3 regions of the Lysinibacillus sp. COL-1 genome follow, and region 1 is predicted to be linked to each of the others. Evidence: a T-box and tRNA genes for the amino acid it is inferred to sense, from the RefSeq annotation. Region 1 holds a T-box; the other regions hold tRNA genes.
What was found. A T-box is a leader RNA that pairs with one kind of tRNA and senses whether it is charged. The one in region 1 lies ahead of proS (proline--tRNA ligase), so its partner is inferred to be a tRNA-Pro.
Positions count from the first base shown of each region.

Region 2: it encodes a tRNA-Pro, which carries the amino acid that the T-box ahead of proS (proline--tRNA ligase) is inferred to sense. The anticodon was not compared.
Region 3: it encodes a tRNA-Pro, which carries the amino acid that the T-box ahead of proS (proline--tRNA ligase) is inferred to sense. The anticodon was not compared.

Region 1 is NZ_JCAWSJ010000004.1:2,126,115-2,132,816, reverse strand. It holds gene AC6BKE_RS18930 (Dph6-related ATP pyrophosphatase) at 561-1,247, opposite strand; gene AC6BKE_RS18925 (NUDIX domain-containing protein) at 1,467-1,613, shown strand; gene proS (proline--tRNA ligase) at 1,852-3,288, opposite strand; T-box leader at 3,424-3,643, opposite strand; gene AC6BKE_RS18915 (putative bifunctional diguanylate cyclase/phosphodiesterase) at 3,713-5,419, opposite strand; gene AC6BKE_RS18910 (hypothetical protein) at 5,811-5,981, opposite strand; gene AC6BKE_RS18905 (hypothetical protein) at 6,199-6,348, opposite strand; gene AC6BKE_RS18900 (DinB family protein) at 6,524-6,702, opposite strand, start outside.
Region 2 is NZ_JCAWSJ010000002.1:642,089-648,790, forward strand. It holds rRNA gene AC6BKE_RS03580 (16S ribosomal RNA) at 1-53, shown strand, start outside; rRNA gene AC6BKE_RS03585 (23S ribosomal RNA) at 363-3,290, shown strand; rRNA gene rrf (5S ribosomal RNA) at 3,357-3,472, shown strand; tRNA gene AC6BKE_RS03595 (tRNA-Val) at 3,484-3,559, shown strand; tRNA gene AC6BKE_RS03600 (tRNA-Met) at 3,586-3,660, shown strand; tRNA gene AC6BKE_RS03605 (tRNA-Asp) at 3,664-3,739, shown strand; tRNA gene AC6BKE_RS03610 (tRNA-Thr) at 3,748-3,823, shown strand; tRNA gene AC6BKE_RS03615 (tRNA-Tyr) at 3,831-3,914, shown strand; tRNA gene AC6BKE_RS03620 (tRNA-Trp) at 3,919-3,992, shown strand; tRNA gene AC6BKE_RS03625 (tRNA-His) at 4,040-4,115, shown strand; tRNA gene AC6BKE_RS03630 (tRNA-Gln) at 4,125-4,199, shown strand; tRNA gene AC6BKE_RS03635 (tRNA-Lys) at 4,214-4,286, shown strand; tRNA gene AC6BKE_RS03640 (tRNA-Arg) at 4,306-4,382, shown strand; tRNA gene AC6BKE_RS03645 (tRNA-Pro) at 4,398-4,474, shown strand; tRNA gene AC6BKE_RS03650 (tRNA-Ala) at 4,490-4,565, shown strand; tRNA gene AC6BKE_RS03655 (tRNA-Ser) at 4,579-4,671, shown strand; tRNA gene AC6BKE_RS03660 (tRNA-Phe) at 4,676-4,751, shown strand; tRNA gene AC6BKE_RS03665 (tRNA-Gly) at 4,758-4,831, shown strand; tRNA gene AC6BKE_RS03670 (tRNA-Ile) at 4,836-4,909, shown strand; tRNA gene AC6BKE_RS03675 (tRNA-Asn) at 4,917-4,993, shown strand; tRNA gene AC6BKE_RS03680 (tRNA-Glu) at 4,995-5,066, shown strand; gene AC6BKE_RS03685 (nitric oxide synthase oxygenase) at 5,385-6,431, shown strand; gene AC6BKE_RS03690 (hypothetical protein) at 6,457-6,702, shown strand, end outside.
Region 3 is NZ_JCAWSJ010000004.1:3,433,375-3,440,076, forward strand. It holds gene AC6BKE_RS25080 (diaminopropionate ammonia-lyase) at 1-348, opposite strand, end outside; tRNA gene AC6BKE_RS25085 (tRNA-Glu) at 609-680, opposite strand; tRNA gene AC6BKE_RS25090 (tRNA-Ser) at 683-773, opposite strand; tRNA gene AC6BKE_RS25095 (tRNA-Asn) at 783-859, opposite strand; tRNA gene AC6BKE_RS25100 (tRNA-Ile) at 867-940, opposite strand; tRNA gene AC6BKE_RS25105 (tRNA-Gly) at 942-1,015, opposite strand; tRNA gene AC6BKE_RS25110 (tRNA-Phe) at 1,021-1,096, opposite strand; tRNA gene AC6BKE_RS25115 (tRNA-Asp) at 1,154-1,229, opposite strand; tRNA gene AC6BKE_RS25120 (tRNA-Met) at 1,233-1,307, opposite strand; tRNA gene AC6BKE_RS25125 (tRNA-Ser) at 1,361-1,453, opposite strand; tRNA gene AC6BKE_RS25130 (tRNA-Ile) at 1,469-1,545, opposite strand; tRNA gene AC6BKE_RS25135 (tRNA-Met) at 1,553-1,626, opposite strand; tRNA gene AC6BKE_RS25140 (tRNA-Ala) at 1,654-1,729, opposite strand; tRNA gene AC6BKE_RS25145 (tRNA-Pro) at 1,746-1,822, opposite strand; tRNA gene AC6BKE_RS25150 (tRNA-Arg) at 1,830-1,906, opposite strand; tRNA gene AC6BKE_RS25155 (tRNA-Leu) at 1,915-2,003, opposite strand; tRNA gene AC6BKE_RS25160 (tRNA-Gly) at 2,009-2,083, opposite strand; tRNA gene AC6BKE_RS25165 (tRNA-Leu) at 2,119-2,203, opposite strand; tRNA gene AC6BKE_RS25170 (tRNA-Lys) at 2,221-2,296, opposite strand; tRNA gene AC6BKE_RS25175 (tRNA-Thr) at 2,305-2,380, opposite strand; tRNA gene AC6BKE_RS25180 (tRNA-Val) at 2,384-2,459, opposite strand; rRNA gene rrf (5S ribosomal RNA) at 2,470-2,585, opposite strand; gene AC6BKE_RS25190 (cysteine desulfurase family protein) at 2,905-3,975, opposite strand; gene nadB (L-aspartate oxidase) at 4,076-5,662, shown strand; gene nadC (carboxylating nicotinate-nucleotide diphosphorylase) at 5,619-6,479, shown strand; gene nadA (quinolinate synthase NadA) at 6,466-6,702, shown strand, end outside.

The DNA.
Region 1 (6,702 bases):
CTAAATGGTGTCTTAATTATATGACACCATTTAGTGTCCGGTCAATGATTATTTTGGACAAAATGAGATGGATTCTATACCTATAAAGAAGAAACAGCCAAAATGCAAAAAAAGTACAGAGGTGAGAGCCTTTGTACTTTTCGTTCATTATTAGTATCTATTTCTTTAAATTTATTATGAGAGCCATGAAAACCAGAGTATGTAGTAAGCCTATATGTTGACTCATTGTTTTCTCTATTACTCGAAATCGTTTATTTAAGAAACGCTCATTTGTCTAATCAACTTGTTTCAGTATTTTTTCAATGCTTTGCCACTTTCAGAAATTTCGTGATAACCATTAATCAATTTAGCTTCCCTAACTCTCGCGCTAGCCAGCTAACATATTGCTTTTCTTGATGAAGAGTGGCAATCATTTTTCAACGATAAGGATTTGACAAAGCACTTAATACTAATAGTAATTCATCCCCATTTAATGTATTTTTCCTCTGTAATCATTTTATTACACACGACCATATACATTAAAAGGAAAAACCATGATCATCACAAGAAAGGCTGTGGATTTACGCTAGTTCTAAAGGTAAAAATGCATAGTCTCCATCTCTTATAATTGGACATTTGCGCACAGCTATTGGCTGCTGAAAAAGAGGGCCATCAATGACGGTTGTATGGAATTCTCCTCCCTCCCCGCACGGGTCAATCTTACGAGCTTCTAGTTCTAATACATATTCAGGGGTAAGTATTCGCCCTAAATCATCCTCAGTCATTCCTAAGGATAAGTTGACCGTGACAATCATCGTGATAAATCCTAAGTTAATAAATTCATCGACTGCTTCGCGATGGTCCATTTCCCATAATGGCATGCCTAGCTGTAACCCAGCATTTTTTGTGACCTTATCATGCCAGCAGCCATGTGCAGGCATATCTAAGTCACCTGTCACTAACACTTCTGCCCCCTGCTGTTTTGCCTTTTCTAAAAGGTGCATAAAGACACTTTCGTAGTCTGCCCAACTAGCTGCAGCCGTAAAGACAGGCAATCCGATCGAGTCAGCCTGCGCCTGGATAAGCTCAGGTGGCATGCCGTGTGACCTCGAACGTTTCCCTTCCTCCTCTAGCATCACAAGCAGTCCTACAGCCTGACCTACCTGGGATGCTTTATATAAAGCTAAAGTACTGTCCTTTCCACCACTAAATGAGGCAATAAATGGACGATTTTGTGCATTCTGTTTCCAGCCTGTTGTATCTGTCATTCCCTTATCTCCTTGTCAAAAATAGTCTGTTAGCATCCTTATCAAAAAATTGAGTCATAGTAGCATCATTTTTAATCGCTATATCCCCATTTCTTCAGGAAATTTTCAAGATATAACACCCCTTCATTTTATCATAAGTAGAATAAAAATCTGGCTAACTATGTTGGAGGGGCGCTATGAGTGATTATGTAACCATAATTAAGACAACTAATTGGGACAATGCCTGTTATTTTAGTAGGTTCTACAGTAATTGTCTTAAATCAAACGAGAGAAGTTCTACTTCAATTTCGTGCTGATATCGAAATGTGGGGATTACCTGGAGGAGTAATGGAGCCAGGGGAAACCCTTGAAGAAACAGCGAAGTGAGAGCTGTATGAAAAGACAGAATTGCATGCAAACAATCTTCAGTTTTTAACGATATTATCAGGTTATCAGGACTATTTTAAATATCCTAATGGGGGCGTAACGGCAGTCTTTTTAACTGATCAGACAGATGGATGGCGAAAGCTTAAAATTGGACTACTTCCCGAAAGCAAAGGATGTAATCGATCACCACCTCATAACAACAGCCTCCTAATTAAATAGGAGGCTGTTGTAGTCGTTATTAATAGGCTTGTGCAAACCAAACCGTATGTTTAGCTTCATTTCCACAGCCAATACATGTTGTTTTTGTTGTTGGTGGATTAAACGGCATATTACGAGATGTATATTTTGTTTCTTCCTTCACTTTTTCCTCGCATGCATCTTCTCCACACCAACCAGCTAGTACCCAGCCAGGAATTGTACCGTTTGCTTTGGCTGCTTCAATATGCTGTTGTAATTGTGGTAATGAATCAATCATTGTATGTGTGTTTGCTTCACGGAACTGACGTGCTTTTTCGAGTAAGCGCGCTTGCATGGTTGTTAATTCTTCTTCAATGGCTGTGATAATCGTAGCTAAATCAATTGTTCGTTTTTCCTCTTCATCACGGGCTTTAAGTAAAGCTTGATTGTTGTCAAGATCACGAGGTCCTAATTCAATGCGAACTGGCACCCCTTTTAGCTCCCATTCATTGAACTTAAAGCCTGGTGATTGGTCCGAATCGTCAAGGCGTACGCGAATGCCCTTCGCTTTTAAAGCGACAAAAATTTCATCTAGATGCTCCATAATTTGAGGGTTCTTTTTCCATGGTCCCACTGGAATTAAAACAACTTGAGTTGGCGCGATGCGAGGAGGTAAAACAAGCCCCTGCTCATCACCATGCACCATAATTACCGAGCCGATTAAGCGCGTAGATGTACCCCAAGATGTTGTGTGTACATACTCATGCTGGTTCGCTTTATTTAAATACTTAATGTTAAAGGCTTCTGCAAATTTCGTGCCTAAATAATGAGATGTACCAGCTTGCACAGCCTTGCCATTTTTCATCATCGCCTCAATCGAATACGTATCGACAGCACCTGCAAAACGTTCAGAAGGTGTTTTTTGTCCGTCATAAACTGGAATTGCTAGTACTTGTTCTACAACTTCTTTATAGATTTCAAGCATTTGCATCGTTTCTTGACGAGCATCCTCTTCATCGACGTGCGCTGTATGTCCTTCTTGCCATAAAAATTCAGATGTGCGAATAAAAGGAAGAGTTTTCTTTTCCCAACGGAAGACGTTTGCCCATTGATTAATCAAAACGGGTAGGTCACGGTAGCTTTTAATCCAATTGGAGTAAAGATGGCCAATCATCGTTTCAGACGTTGGACGTAGTGCCAGACGTTCTTCTAATTGTTCCCCTGCTGCCTCTGTTACCCAAGGTAGCTCAGGTGAGAATCCTTCGATATGATCCTTTTCTTTTTGGAAGAAAGATTCAGGAATAAGCATTGGGAAATAGGCATTACGATGCCCTGTCTCTTTAAAGCGACGATCCATTTCCTCTTGAATATGCTCCCAAATCTCATAGCCATCAGGTTTAAAGGCAATACAGCCACGAACAGGTGTATAATCCATTAAATCAGCTTTTTGGATAGTCTCAATATACCATTTCGAAAAATCTTCTAATTGTTTTGACATGTGATCTCCTCCAATTTTTGTTAAATCATTGTTGCCTTGGTGTAAGAAAAACAGTGCCATCTACCAGGGCGTTTAGCTTGTTTCAGCGAGCTGTTACTATCAAGCTGAATGAAAAAAGCACAAAGCTGTCCTCTGAATAAGGACGTCTTTGTGCTGGATAGACGTGGTACCACCTTGATTTAGCTTTAAGTAGAACTTAAAACCCTCTCACGTTTGGTAACGAAAACGACTCGGTTATGTTTGCATAACATCTCCGTGGTAGGTGTTCAGTAAAGAAGCGGTGATATAGCTCTCAGCAATTGCTATATTTTCTGTCTCACAATTCTTACTTACTTGGCCACATCATCAAATTGAATATTGTATGAACTGTTTGGCTTTATCCCACTTTAGCAAAATCATTCAGGAATAGCAATTCATAACTGGTCTATTTTGTCACAGAATTAACGATTAAATCTGTAAAATCATCTACAGACAATGGCTTACTGAAATAATAACCCTGCACATACTCACAGCCATGCTCACGAAGTACGTTCAATTCAGCTTCTTCCTCGACACCTTCAGCAACTACTTGAAGATTTAAAGCATGTGCTAAGGAAATCATAGCTGAAATCATCGCAATCCCTGATTTTTCAGGCACAATGTCACGGACAAAGGCACGGTCAATTTTAAGGACATCCACAGGGAATTTTTTTAAGTAGTTTAACGATGAATAGCCTGTCCCGAAATCGTCTAATGAAATCGTAATGCCCAATGCCCGTAATTGCTTGATGGTATCAATTAAATCTTCCGTATAATCAAGCATACTCATTTCCGTAATTTCAATTTCTAATAAGTGTGGGTCAATGCCTGTTTCTGCAATGACTTCACACACCATGTCCACAAAGCTACTTGTACTAATATGAATCGGAGAAATATTGACGGCTACGCGCAATGTTAAATTATGTGCTTCATTCCAAAAACGAGCTTGAGCACAGGCTTTATGTAATACCCAAACACCGATATCATTAATAAGCCCACATTCTTCTGCAAATGGAATAAAACGATCTGGTGGAATATGACCTAATTCAGGATCATACCAGCGTAGCAAGGCTTCCATGCCAATGACCGTATCTGTTTTTAAATCAATTTTAGGCTGGTAATGTAATTCTAAGCGGTCCTGTTTTAATGCTTGGTGTAATTTTGTTTCTAATAGAAGCCATTTATCGTTGGCTTCATCCATATTGTCACGGTATAAACGGTACTGATTTCCACGCGTAGATTTTGCTGCATACATGGCAATATCCGCATTTTTCAATAATTCTTCTACAGAGTTTGCATGATCTGGGAATATACTAATGCCGATACTGATGCTTGCATAAAATTCATAGGTATCGACGATGAAACTTTCATTGAAGACATTAATGATTTCTTTGGCCATTTCGTCAATGCGACTGACGTCATTTAAAATCATGACAAATTCATCACTATTGTGGCGATAGAATGAATTAGATGTATAATCAACATTTCGTAGACGATTCGACATTTCCACTAAAAACATATCGCCGATAATATGACCAAGCCCGTCGTTAATGTGTTTGAATCGATTCACATCAATGAAAAATAACGCAAATTTATCTCCTGTACGTCGAGATTGATGGAATTCATTTTCTAAACGCTGTTCTAGTTTACGACGATTTGGCAGTCCTGTTAATTCATCGTGATAGGCAATATGGGTAATTTTTTTTATGTCCTTTTGCGCTGTAATATCGACGCGAATGGCGATATATTGATAAGGCTTTCCCTTTTCATCAAGGAATGGGAAAATCGTTGTCTTTACCCAATATAAACTGCCATCTTTCGCACGATTGCACACCTCGCCATTCCACATATCACCATTACCTATTGTTCTCCACATCTCTCTAAAGAAAGATTTAGGATGGAAGCCTGAGTTAAGTAAACGGTGATCTTGACCTAATAATTCTTCACGCGTATACTTCGAAATTTTGCAAAAATGATCATTAACAAACGTAATTTTCCCGGTACGATCGGTAATCGCTACAATGATGGAACTATTCATGGCGGAAAAGATATCTTGTAATTCTTTTAGACTATAGTTCATTTGATTAATGCTATTAGGCGTGATATTCATCATTTTCATTCTCCGTTCATTAAAATATGAAGGGTTTGGTACTTTTGCTTTATCTTACAGCGAGGTATAAAGTTGTGGTATATCGCCCTTTTTTATGTAATTATATTATAGTCTTAGAAAAGCAGTTAATTCAACCCAAATATCAAAAACATCTAAAGCCCTATTTGAGGATTTATGAGAAAATAGCCAAAAAATAGCGGTTATAAACACCCTAAATTTACCTAATTGTAAAGTTTTTTGATACTTTTGTACTATTGAAAGTGCTTTCTTTAGGCTATTTATCTATTAAATACAAATTTCAATTATGCTAGATAAAGAGAATGCAGCTATGTAAATTTTTTGTGAAAGCAAAAATACCTTACGAACCCACAGAGGTAATAAGGTATTTTACAAGTTAAGAAACCTCATATTCGATTGACTCTTCTGATGATTTTGCATATTGGTTATATGCATGTAACTGCTCTTGCGATAAATTTAAAATATAATAGTGAAAATTAATAGGCTCTAGTCCGTGCTCCTCACATACTTGGCGGTAAAATTCATAACCCTCTCGATAATCTGTCACCCTTCTAACTTCCTTTCATGATTGCTACTAAATGTGGTTTTTGATTTTTGTTATATAACAGTAATATTATTTTCTAAAAATATATAACAGAGTATGATGCTTGTCAATAAATTATCTGAAATTTCTTTTAAAAATCGCAAAAGCCCGAACCATTGTATTTAGTATGGCTGGGCTTTTCATAAAATATTCACGTCGGCTTCCGTCATAACCACGTCCTTTAAATGCCTAATTGTTTTGCTTGCATGTTATAAGCAGACAGTTGTTGCTGTGATAACTGTAATACATAATAGCGGAAAGAAATTGGCTCTAACCCATAACGCTCACACATTTCACAATAAAATTCATAGCCGTCTCGATACTTTGTCATTAAAAATTCCTCCTTGATTTGAAAACTGTTTTATAACAGTTGTTATTATTTTTATTTAATATATAACAGATTATGTAGCACGTCAAGAGGTTATGATAGAAAAAGCATATAACAATAAAAGGAATTTGGCTCACACTTGTGTGCTCAAATCCCTCTATACTTACTTGCCATATGTTTATTTCATTATTTCTTGTATTTGCTCGATATGACGCTGCTCGTGTAAATACACCATTTCAATCCATTGATCGAGTGGCAATGTACCTAAGGCTGGGTGCTTCACAGCATATTTTGTTAAAATTTCAGGTTCTTCAATTGTTTGTAAAAAAGCGAGAAAATTCATTCTTGTTGTGGCTA
Region 2 (6,702 bases), on a different contig from region 1:
TGAAGTCGTAACAAGGTAGCCGTATCGGAAGGTGCGGCTGGATCACCTCCTTTCTAAGGATTATTTCGGAATACAAACCTAGGGTTTGTAAGATTACGTTTTGCGTTCAGTTTTGAAGGTTCATTCTTTCTTGAATGAAAAGCTTCAAAACTTGTTCTTTGAAAACTGGATAAAACGACATTGAAATTGTAACAAACACATTTATTTTTTTAAGTTTTTTTATAGGCTTAATAACATTAGAAGGTTTCAAGACACGAGCAGTTCTAGGAAGCAATCGAGTGAATGAAGGAGCGTACTTGAGTACGTGACTGATTGAACGAGTGAAGCTGACAACGAAATGTGATGTGTATTGAAAGCCGTTAGGTTAAGTTATTAAGGGCGCACGGCGAATGCCTTGGCACTAGGAGCCGAAGAAGGACGGCACTAACACCGATATGCTTCGGGGAGCTGTAAGTGAGCTTTGATCCGGAGATTTCCGAATGGGGGAACCCACTACGTTTAATCGCGTAGTATCTTGACGTGAATACATAGCGTCTTGAAGGCAGACCCAGGGAACTGAAACATCTAAGTACCTGGAGGAAGAGAAAGAAAAATCGATTCCCTGAGTAGCGGCGAGCGAAACGGGAAGAGCCCAAACCAAGAGGCTTGCCTCTTGGGGTTGTAGGACACTCAATACGGAGTTACAAAAGAGCGAGTTAGATGAAGCGACTTGGAAAGGTCCGCCAGAGCAGGTAAAAGCCCTGTAGTCGAAAGTTCGTTCTCTCCTGAGTGGATCCTGAGTACGGCGGAACACGTGAAATTCCGTCGGAATCTGGGAGGACCATCTCCCAAGGCTAAATACTACCTAGTGACCGATAGTGAACCAGTACCGTGAGGGAAAGGTGAAAAGCACCCCGGAAGGGGAGTGAAAGAGATCCTGAAACCGTGTGCCTACAAGTAGTTAGAGCCCGTTAATGGGTGATAGCGTGCCTTTTGTAGAATGAACCGGCGAGTTACGATTACGTGCGAGGTTAAGCTTTAGAAGGCGGAGCCGCAGCGAAAGCGAGTCTGAATAGGGCGAAATAGTACGTGGTCGTAGACCCGAAACCAGGTGATCTACCCATGTCCAGGGTGAAGGTAAGGTAACACTTACTGGAGGCCCGAACCCACGCACGTTGAAAAGTGCGGGGATGAGGTGTGGGTAGCGGAGAAATTCCAATCGAACTTGGAGATAGCTGGTTCTCTCCGAAATAGCTTTAGGGCTAGCCTCGTGATGAGAATACTGGAGGTAGAGCACTGTTTGGACTAGGGGGCCATCCCGGTTTACCGAATTCAGACAAACTCCGAATGCCAGATATTTATACACGGGAGTCAGACTGCGAGTGATAAGATCCGTAGTCAAAAGGGAAACAGCCCAGACCACCAGCTAAGGTCCCAAAGTAATCGTTAAGTGGAAAAGGATGTGGCGTTGCACAGACAACCAGGATGTTGGCTTAGAAGCAGCCATCATTTAAAGAGTGCGTAATAGCTCACTGGTCGAGTGACGCTGCGCCGAAAATGTATCGGGGCTAAACGATTCACCGAAGCTGTGGATTGACATCTACGATGTCAGTGGTAGGAGAGCGTTCTAAGTGCGTTGAAGTCAGACCGGAAGGACTGGTGGAGCGCTTAGAAGTGAGAATGCCGGTATGAGTAGCGAAAGACGGGTGAGAATCCCGTCCACCGTATGACTAAGGTTTCCTGAGGAAGGCTCGTCCGCTCAGGGTTAGTCGGGACCTAAGCCGAGGCCGATAGGCGTAGGCGATGGACAACAGGTTGATATTCCTGTACCACCTCCTCACCGTTTGAGAAATGGGGGGACGCAGTAGGATAGGGTAAGCGCGCTGTTGGTTATGCGCGTCCAAGCAGTAAGGCGTGTGTGTAGGCAAATCCGCACACTGTAACGTTGAGCTGTGATGGCGAGTCCGTATGGACGAAGTTCCTGATTTCACACTGCCAAGAAAAGCCTCTATCGAGGTGAGAGGTGCCCGTACCGCAAACCGACACAGGTAGTCGAGGAGAGAATCCTAAGGTGTGCGAGAGAACTCTCGTTAAGGAACTCGGCAAAATGACCCCGTAACTTCGGGAGAAGGGGTGCTCTTGAGCGTGCAAGCGCATGAGAGCCGCAGTGAATAGGCCCAGGCGACTGTTTAGCAAAAACACAGGTCTCTGCAAAACCGTAAGGTGACGTATAGGGGCTGACGCCTGCCCGGTGCTGGAAGGTTAAGAGGAGTGGTTAGCGCAAGCGAAGCTGCGAATTGAAGCCCCAGTAAACGGCGGCCGTAACTATAACGGTCCTAAGGTAGCGAAATTCCTTGTCGGGTAAGTTCCGACCCGCACGAAAGGCGTAACGATCTGGGCACTGTCTCAACGAGAGACTCGGTGAAATTATAGTACCTGTGAAGATGCAGGTTACCCGCGACAGGACGGAAAGACCCCGTGGAGCTTTACTGTAGCCTGATATTGAATTTTGGTACAACTTGTACAGGATAGGTAGGAGCCAGAGATCTCGGAGCGCCAGCTTCGAAGGAGGCGTCGGTGGGATACTACCCTGGTTGTATTGAAATTCTAACCCATGCCCCTTAGCGGGGTAGGAGACAGTGTCAGGCGGACAGTTTGACTGGGGCGGTCGCCTCCTAAAAGGTAACGGAGGCGCCCAAAGGTTCCCTCAGAATGGTTGGAAATCATTCGTAGAGTGTAAAGGCACAAGGGAGCTTGACTGCGAGACCTACAAGTCGAGCAGGGTCGAAAGACGGGCTTAGTGATCCGGTGGTTCCGCATGGAAGGGCCATCGCTCAACGGATAAAAGCTACCCCGGGGATAACAGGCTTATCTCCCCCAAGAGTCCACATCGACGGGGAGGTTTGGCACCTCGATGTCGGCTCATCGCATCCTGGGGCTGTAGTCGGTCCCAAGGGTTGGGCTGTTCGCCCATTAAAGCGGTACGCGAGCTGGGTTCAGAACGTCGTGAGACAGTTCGGTCCCTATCCGTCGTGGGCGTAGGAAATTTGAGAGGAGCTGTCCTTAGTACGAGAGGACCGGGATGGACACACCGCTGGTGTACCAGTTGTCTTGCCAAAGGCATCGCTGGGTAGCTATGTGTGGACGGGATAAGTGCTGAAAGCATCTAAGCATGAAGCCCCCCTCAAGATGAGATTTCCCATTACGCAAGTAAGTAAGATCCCTCAAAGACGATGAGGTAGATAGGTTCGAGGTGGAAGTGTGGTGACACATGGAGCTGACGAATACTAATCGATCGAGGACTTAACCAAAACGTTTGAAACATTCAATGAACCGTTTATCCAGTTTTGAAAGAACAACTCTTTCAACTGAATAAGTGAAGTGATGATGGCAAAGAGGCCACACCCGTTCCCATACCGAACACGGAAGTTAAGCTCTTTAGCGCCGATGGTAGTTGGGGGCTTCCCCCTGTGAGAGTAGGACATCGCTTCGCTTATTTTTCGTGGAGGATTAGCTCAGCTGGGAGAGCATCTGCCTTACAAGCAGAGGGTCGGCGGTTCGAGCCCGTCATCCTCCACCATTATTTTTAAAACAGTATAGTATTATCGCGGGGTGGAGCAGTGGTAGCTCGTCGGGCTCATAACCCGAAGGTCGTTGGTTCAAATCCAGCCCCCGCAACCAAATGGTCCCGTGGTGTAGCGGTTAACATGCCTGCCTGTCACGCAGGAGATCGCCGGTTCGATCCCGGTCGGGACCGCCATTTTTTTTGCCGGTGTAGCTCAGTTGGTAGAGCAACTGACTTGTAATCAGTAGGTCGTGGGTTCGACTCCTATCGCCGGCACCATTCCCTTGGAGGGGTAGCGAAGTGGCTAAACGCGGCGGACTGTAAATCCGCTCCTTAGGGTTCGGCGGTTCGAATCCGTCCCCCTCCACCATTTTAGGGGCATAGTTCAACGGTAGAATAGAGGTCTCCAAAACCTTTGGTGTGGGTTCGATTCCTACTGCCCCTGCCAGGTATTGAGGTACTCGTTCATATACAGCTGTTATAATTTATATAGTGGCGATTGTGGCGAAGTGGTTAACGCATCGGATTGTGGTTCCGACATTCGTGGGTTCGATTCCCATCAGTCGCCCCATTTTCAAATTGGGGTATAGCCAAGCGGTAAGGCAACGGATTTTGATTCCGTCATGCCTAGGTTCGAATCCTAGTACCCCAGCCATTTTTCTTTTTTACGAGCCATTAGCTCAGTTGGTAGAGCATCTGACTTTTAATCAGAGGGTCGAAGGTTCGAGTCCTTCATGGCTCATCGTTTTTTAATGAATATTGCGCCCGTAGCTCAATTGGATAGAGCGTCTGACTACGGATCAGAAGGTTATGGGTTCGACTCCTGTCGGGCGCGCCAATAAATTTATGTTTTCGGAATGTAGCTCAGCTTGGTAGAGCACTTGGTTTGGGACCAAGGGGTCGTAGGTTCGAATCCTGTCATTCCGACCATTTTTTATGATAAATGGGGCCTTAGCTCAGCTGGGAGAGCGCCTGCCTTGCACGCAGGAGGTCAGCGGTTCGATCCCGCTAGGCTCCACCAGTTCAATATTTTTGGAGGTATACCCAAGTCTGGCTGAAGGGATCGGTCTTGAAAACCGACAGGCGGGTAACACCGCGCGGGGGTTCGAATCCCTCTACCTCCTCCATTTTGGGTCAGTAGCTCAGTTGGTAGAGCATTAGATTGAAGCTCTAAGTGTCGGCGGTTCGATTCCGTCCTGACCCACCATTATTTGCGGGTGTAGTTTAATGGTAAAACCTCAGCCTTCCAAGCTGATGTCGTGAGTTCGATTCTCATCACCCGCTCCAAAATGGGCCTATAGCTCAGCTGGTTAGAGCGCACGCCTGATAAGCGTGAGGTCGATGGTTCGAGTCCATTTAGGCCCATCATTATTCCGAAGTAGCTCAGTTGGTAGTAGCACCTGACTGTTAATCAGGTTGTCGCAGGTTCGAGTCCTGCCTTCGGAGCCACGGCCCGTTGGTCAAGTGGTTAAGACACCGCCCTTTCACGGCGGTAACACGGGTTCGAATCCCGTACGGGTCATCAAGCATGTAGCACAAATATTGTGTTACATGCTTTTTCTTTTATCAATAAATGATACATTAGTAAAGAGTGAAAGCTACGAATCCGCTATCAATGGTTCAGTAGCTTTTTTACATGACTAATATTTTGTTTCTCCTTTCTATAAGATGTCGCCCACCTCTTTTCCTTCTTCATTCACAATATCTTCTAATCATGATTCGATTCATTATAAATTTGAACAAACTATTTCATATATGCAATATGTATGTTTTTTTATAGCTATTTTCGTGGTGCTTGTCGTTTTGTTCCTCTAATATGAGGATAAGTGGAGGAATCGAAATGAATATACAGGAGATCCAGCAATTTTTAAGTTTATATCAGACAGAACAAGATGAATCAGAGCGTTGGTTAGCGAATAGATTACAACAGATTAAGAATGCAGGTGAGTACGACCCAACAACAGAGGAGCTAGCTTTTGGTGCACGGGTGGCGTGGCGTAATAGTAACAAATGTATTGGTCGTCTGTTTTGGCAATCATTGCATGTAGTAGATGCACGTGCCGTTTTAGATGAACAGGATATTTTTCAAAAACTACTGGAGCATATCGATTATGCAACAAATAGTGGAAAAATCCGTCCAACAATAACAGTATTTGCTTCGAACAGAGTGCGTATATGGAATCATCAGCTAATTCGTTATGCAGGCTATGAAACGGAAGCTGGCGTTATTGGTGATGCACATTCTATTGTTTTTACTAAAGTATGTGAATCGTTAGGTTGGAAAAGTGAGAGGACACCATTCGATGTGTTACCTCTTGTTATACAAGTAGATGAGCGAGCTCCGCAGCTGTTTACAATTCCTGTAGAATATATTTTAGAGGTGCCAATTCGTCATCCAGAGTCAGTGGATGTAGAGAAATTAGGAATGAAATGGTATGCTGTACCCATAATTTCAAGTATGCGTTTTCAAATGGCAGGCATTGATTTCCAAGCCGCACCCTTTAATGGCTGGTATATGGGGACAGAAATCGGTGCACGTAATTTAGCAGATCATGACCGTTATAATATGCTACCAGCTATTGCGGAGGTTTTTAATCTTGATACAACCAAGCAAGCTTCACTTTGGCGTGATCGTGCATTAGTGGAACTTAATATTGCTGTCCTTCATTCTTTTAAAGAACAAGGCGTGAGCATTGTCGATCATCATACAGCTGCTCAGCAGTTTAAATTGTTTGAAGAAGCAGAGGAATCAGCAGGACGAGACGTTACAGGCAACTGGACATGGCTAATCCCACCACTTTCGCCCGCAACGACTCATATTTTCCATAAACCTTATGTCAATATTTATCATACACCCAATTATTTTTATCAAAAACCATGCTATTAACTGATTGTGGAGAGGACGAAACGCTATGTTGAATGAGCAAATTCCGAGTATCCCGTGGTTACAATTGACGACACCTTATGGAAGAGGAACGGCTATCCCTCAGCTGATTGAACAGGAGCAATATACAGAGCTAGCTGAGTTAGTGGAGCATCAAGGTACACTATGGCAGGTCACACCATGGGCTTTGCTTGTCCTTCTAAAAAAGCTTGCTAGCAAAAATACGGGGGATGTCTCTGTACAAGAAGTAGAGCTTTATTTAGCTGTGGCACAT
Region 3 (6,702 bases), 1.3 Mb from region 1:
ACCTATCTGCGCTTTTACTTCTGATGATTTTAATTGTTCAAACGATAGTTCCTCTATATTTTTCTGGAGTCTATTGGCAACATACTGCGCAATTGCATAAACTCCGCCTAATACTTTAAATGCGTTTAAGCCAAATCGATAGGATTCGTCTTTTACCAAAATTTTTTCTACACCCATCCATGAAGCAAGTGAATCAAGATGATGGAGAGGTGTCTTTTCAAATTGCTCATATGTACGTAGAAATTGCCCCACTTTCTTTACTTGTTCCAATGTAAAATATGGCAGTAAAGCTGTTCCGTCATTTGCTTTATCCAGCTGATTGTGCACCCACTTTAATTTTTCATTCATTCCTATCCCTCCTTTATCATTAGCTTAGTCCATCTAGCTTCAAAATACAAAATTATACAATACAGAACTTACATTTGTCTAAGTTCCTTGTTATGCGTTTATGATCCCCTACGGAAAAGGGAGAAAAATTTCTTAACTTCCTATATAATTAACAAGCCTTCACAGATTCGATGTTCTGTGAAGGCTTCATTTTTATAGTAACTATGTTATCAAATCAATTAAAAAGTGCAGTAGATGTAATTCATCTACTGCACTTAGTATGACCCGTACGGGATTCGAACCCGTGTTACCGCCGTGAAAGGGCGGTGTCTTAACCACTTGACCAACGGGCCAATGGCGGAGAAGGAGGGATTTGAACCCTCGCGCCGGTTACCCGACCTACACCCTTAGCAGGGGCGCCTCTTCAGCCTCTTGAGTACTTCCCCACATAAAAATGGCTCCGAAGGCAGGACTCGAACCTGCGACAACCTGATTAACAGTCAGGTGCTACTACCAACTGAGCTACTTCGGAATAATAATGGGCCTAAATGGACTCGAACCATCGACCTCACGCTTATCAGGCGTGCGCTCTAACCAGCTGAGCTATAGGCCCTTGGAGCGGGTGATGGGAATCGAACCCACGACATCAGCTTGGAAGGCTGAGGTTTTACCATTAAACTACACCCGCATAAATGGTGGGTCAGGACGGAATCGAACCGCCGACACTTAGAGCTTCAATCTAATGCTCTACCAACTGAGCTACTGACCCATTTCGTCCATGCTAAGCTTATTTTCTTTTGCTTTTCATATCTTCTTATGAAAATAATGGCGGTCCCGACCGGGATCGAACCGGCGATCTCCTGCGTGACAGGCAGGCATGTTAACCGCTACACCACGGGACCATTTGGTTGCGGGGGCCGGATTTGAACCAACGACCTTCGGGTTATGAGCCCGACGAGCTACCACTGCTCCACCCCGCGATAATTTTATACGGTTTCGAGTTTTTAAAGCACCATTTATAAAGATTTAAAACTGGAGGAGGTAGAGGGATTCGAACCCCCGCGCGGTGTTACCCGCCTGTCGGTTTTCAAGACCGATCCCTTCAGCCAGACTTGGGTATACCTCCGTTGCAATATATAAATGGTGGACCTTGCAGGACTCGAACCTGCGACCGGACGGTTATGAGCCGTCTGCTCTAACCAACTGAGCTAAAGGTCCTTTAAGATGGCGGCAGAGGGGATCGAACCCCCGACCTTACGGGTATGAACCGTACGCTCTAGCCAGCTGAGCTACGCCGCCAGGATCTTTATACTGGTTAATTTATTATGGTGGAGCCTAGCGGGATCGAACCGCTGACCTCCTGCGTGCAAGGCAGGCGCTCTCCCAGCTGAGCTAAGGCCCCATAATTTCTTTGGAAATGGTCGGGAAGACAGGATTCGAACCTGCGACCCCTTGGTCCCAAACCAAGTGCTCTACCAAGCTGAGCTACTTCCCGTTCTTTTTGGCGCGCCCGACAGGAGTCGAACCCATAACCTTCTGATCCGTAGTCAGACGCTCTATCCAATTGAGCTACGGGCGCATTAAAAATGGTGCCGAGGACCGGAATCGAACCGGTACGGTAGTCACCTACCGCAGGATTTTAAGTCCTGTGCGTCTGCCAGTTCCGCCACCCCGGCACATTTGGAGCGGAAGACGAGGTTCGAACTCGCGACCCCCACCTTGGCAAGGTGGTGTTCTACCACTGAACTACTTCCGCATGTGCATAAGTTTTTTTATCTGGCAATGAAATAATGGTGCGGGTGAAGGGAGTCGAACCCCCACGCCTTGCGGCGCTAGATCCTAAGTCTAGTGCGTCTGCCAATTCCGCCACACCCGCTTATTATTATTTAAAAATGGTGAGCCATGAAGGACTCGAACCTTCGACCCTCTGATTAAAAGTCAGATGCTCTACCAACTGAGCTAATGGCTCTAAAAAAATGGTGCCGGCTATAGGAATCGAACCCACGACCTACTGATTACAAGTCAGTTGCTCTACCTGCTGAGCTAAACCGGCATATGGTGGAGGATGACGGGCTCGAACCGCCGACCCTCTGCTTGTAAGGCAGATGCTCTCCCAGCTGAGCTAATCCTCCTGGGTATTATGCCTAGCGACGTCCTACTCTCACAGGGGGAAGCCCCCAACTACCATCGGCGCTAAAGAGCTTAACTTCCGTGTTCGGTATGGGAACGGGTGTGACCTCTTTGCCATCATCACTAGACTTGCACATGGATGTGCTGGCTTCTGCGTTCTTAGCAGAAGTTTCTTTATGTATCTTGTTTTGAAGTTGTTTACCTGTCCTTCAAGACAAGAATTATTGTATAACGTTTTCTCACATTGTGCAATACTTTTTTATAAAAAAAAGAAATTATTACTTTTTGAAGTTATTTTTGCTAAGTAAGAGAAAATATTGCCCTGCAAAATATTATAACAATTGTTGTTTCAAAAGAAAACAATTATTTTATTTCACCTATTTTCTTAGCTTATAATCTATTTCTAAACAAGGAAAGGGTATAGAAAACCCTTCACTTGTTGTTTCATTAAATAGTTAAAAGCTCTTGTTTCAATCTTAGAATTTCTTCAAATGTTGTGGAAGCTCCAAAAGATAGTCTAAAAAATTGGCGTGCTGCTTCCAAAGAGTAACCCATTGATAAAATGGCTTTCGTTCCAGATTCACTATGAATATCACATGCACTACCCGTCGAAATACAGATTCCTGCCTCATTTAACTTTAAAAGAACATATTGTCCCTCTATTTTATCCATCATTACGCCACAAATAGTAGGCAATTGTTGGTTACATTCTATTAATTGGCATGTTTCAGGCAAATTGTTTTTCAAAAATCTTCTTAAAGTCTCATAATGTTGTCTTTCATATTGATAGTTTTCAATTGCTGCCGCAAAGGCTACAATTGCTGGTGTATCTAATGTGCCGCCTCTTAAACCCCTCTCATGAGTCACACCCGGTGTTAAGGCAGGTACTCGGAGCGCAGGATTCAGATAGACAGCACCACACCCCTTTGGTCCACCTATTTTATGAGCTGAGATTGTGATGGCATCTACTCCACTTGGTATAGCAAGCTTCCCAAATGATTGTACACAGTCAATATGGCTGAAAACATCAGATTTTTTAGCCATCTCTATTATTTTCTCTACAGGCTGAATAGCACCAATTTCAGAATTGACATGTTGAATTGTAATCAAAGCCGTATCTTTGCGGATTGCTTGCTGTAATTGTTCAAGGTCAATCCATCCATCCATCTGTAAAGGCAATTTTGTCACTATAAAACCCATTTTCTCAAGCGTATTCAATGCTGCATGCACAGACGTATGCTCAGCTTGAGATGAAATAATGTGTTTTCCTTTTTTAGAGGCTAGCGCTAATGACAAGATAGCCAGGATATTTCCTTCTGTCCCGCTCCCTGTAAAAATAATACCGTCACTATTTACGCCTAAAGCATTGGCTACAACCTCTCTTGATTGCTGGACAAAATAATAGGCTTGTCCTCCTAAATCATGAAGACTTGCACTATTTCCATAATAACGCTGTGCTACCTCTACATAAGCTGCAAGAGCCTCCTTCGTCATCGGTGATGTCGCAGCATAATCCATATAAATCATTGTCTTCTCCCTCTCTAGTTCATCAAGTCTTGTTTTCTTTTTTATTTTATGTAAAGATAAGTGTCAAGACAACTGTAAAGAGGGTATAACTATGGATGTAAAGGCAGATGTCCTTATAATCGGCAGTGGAATTGCTGCACTTCAAGCTGCTTTACTGCTCGAAGAACATTTTCAAGTACAAATTGTTACAAAATCATCTCTTTATATGAGTAGTTCTTATCGTGCACAAGGTGGCATCGCTGCTGTTACAAGTGAGAAAGATCATATTGAACACCACATTGCTGATACATTGAAAGCTGGAGAATATCATCACGAGAAAAAACATGTTACTACACTCATAGAAGATGGCACTAAAATCATGCAGAAATATTTAAAGACTGGTCTCCCTATCGATCGTCATGTTGATGGAAAACCGGCTCTAGGACTCGAAGGGGCACATAGTCATCATCGTATTCTACATGCAGGTGGTGATCGTACTGGTCAAATTTTCATAGATTACTTACTTCATAAACTTTCGCCTAAAACAAAGGTGAATTGTTATGAAATGGCTTATGAGCTTTTACGGAATACAGATGGTGACTGCATAGGCGCACTTACCAAAGGACAAAAAGGCATTACACGCTATTTGGCCCATCATGTCATTTTAGCGACAGGTGGTGCAGGTGCACTCTATTCAAGCACATCTAATTGTCCAACCAATACAGGTGACGGCATCGCGTTAGCATTTCGCGCAGGTGCTGCCATCAGTGATATGGAATTTATGCAGTTCCACCCTAGTCTGCTTTGGTGTGAAAATGAGGCGAAGGGATTAGTTTCCGAAGCTGTTCGAGGTGCTGGTGGCATCTTTGTCGATGCACAGCGTCAGCCCATTATGACAGGCTTACATGCCCAACTTGACTTAGCACCAAGACATATTACGGCACTTGCACTTTTTAAAAAACGTGCTGCTGGTGAGGAGACGTTTATTGATATTACTAACATTCAAAATTTTGAAGTGAAATTCCCAACAATTGCTCAGCTTTGCTATGACAATCAAGTTTATTTACAAGATGGCTTAATTCCTGTAGCTCCAGGAAGTCATTTCTTAATGGGGGGCGTTATTGCTGATGACAAAGGAAGAACCACTATACCTAATCTATATGCAGTGGGGGAAGTTGCCTGTACAGGTGTCCATGGTGCGAACCGTTTAGCAAGTAACTCCCTATTGGAAGGTATTACGTTTGGGCAAAGAATGGCTCAGTTCATCATTCAACATGGTTGCCATCAAAAAAATTTCACACATGACCACCATCAATGTGCTGAAATAATGCCATCTTTATTTAGCAAACAGCAGTTACAGCAATACATGATGCAGTTTTTAGGCATCGTGCGAAACGTTAATGACTTGCAGCATTTTATTCAGCAATTACCCTCCTTACAATCACTTCTTTATACGAATCTAAAGGGTCTAGAACAAGCTGAATTGGAACTATTTATGATGCATGTTGTTGCAACATTAATGGCACATGCTGCAATTACACGAACGGAAACGCGTGGTGCTCATATTCGTACGGATAAATTAGAAATGGACGCACACTGGGCAAGTCGTTGGATTATTTTTTCGCAAGGCCAAATGAAAGTGAGGAACTCATTGTATGAATATCATCAAACTCGAGGAAATGCTCAAGCAATTTTTTAATGAGGATTTAGGTGATGGGGATTTATCGAGTGAATATATCTTTTCAGCTGAACAGCAGGGATCATTTTCTTTTTATGCTAAAGAAAATGGGGTTTTCTGCGGGGCGCTCATTATTGAGTATGGCTTTCACTTACTCGATCGATCAATAAAAATCCAACTTCTAAAAAAAGATGGAGAGACAGTAAAGACCGGTGATGTGCTTGCTGTGGTAAAGGGACCCTTACAAAAATTATTAATAGGTGAGCGCGTTATATTAAATCTTATTCAGCGTATGTCCGCTATTGCGACAGCGACCCATCATGCCGTTCGAGAAACAGCTGGTACGCATGCGAAAATATGTGATACGCGTAAAACCATGCCTGGATTGCGTATGTTGGATAAATATGCTGTTAGAATCGGTGGTGGCTTTAATCATCGTAATGGCCTGTATGATGCCATCATGCTAAAGGATAACCACATTGCCTTTGCTGGTAGCATTACAAAAGCTGTTCAGGCTGCTAGAGCAAAAGTCGGTCATACTGTAAAAATCGAAGTGGAAATTGAAACAAAGGACCAGCTAGAAGAAGCCATCATTGCTGGAGCAGATATTATTATGTTTGATAACCGTAGTCCAGAAGAAATAGGAGCATGGCTTCCCACTGTCCCTTCTTCTATTGTGACAGAGGCATCAGGAGGCATCACACTTGAAAATTTAAAGGCCTATGCACAATCAGGTGTTCAGTTTATTTCACTTGGTTCATTAACGCATTCCGTTAAAGCCTTTGACATTAGTGCACTCGTTCAAATGAAAGGAGATCATTCCCTTGTCCATAACTAGTTTATTACAACAAACGACACTACTTCCAGAGCATTACCGGGCATTATCCGTAAAGGAAATGGAATCTCGTATTTTATCAATAAAGCAAAAATTAGGATCTAAACTATTTATACCAGGACATCATTATCAAAAAGATGAAGTCATTCAATTTGCAGATGCAACTGGTGATTCCCTACAGTTAGCTCAATTATCTGCCGCAAACAAGGAAGCTGAGCATATCGTA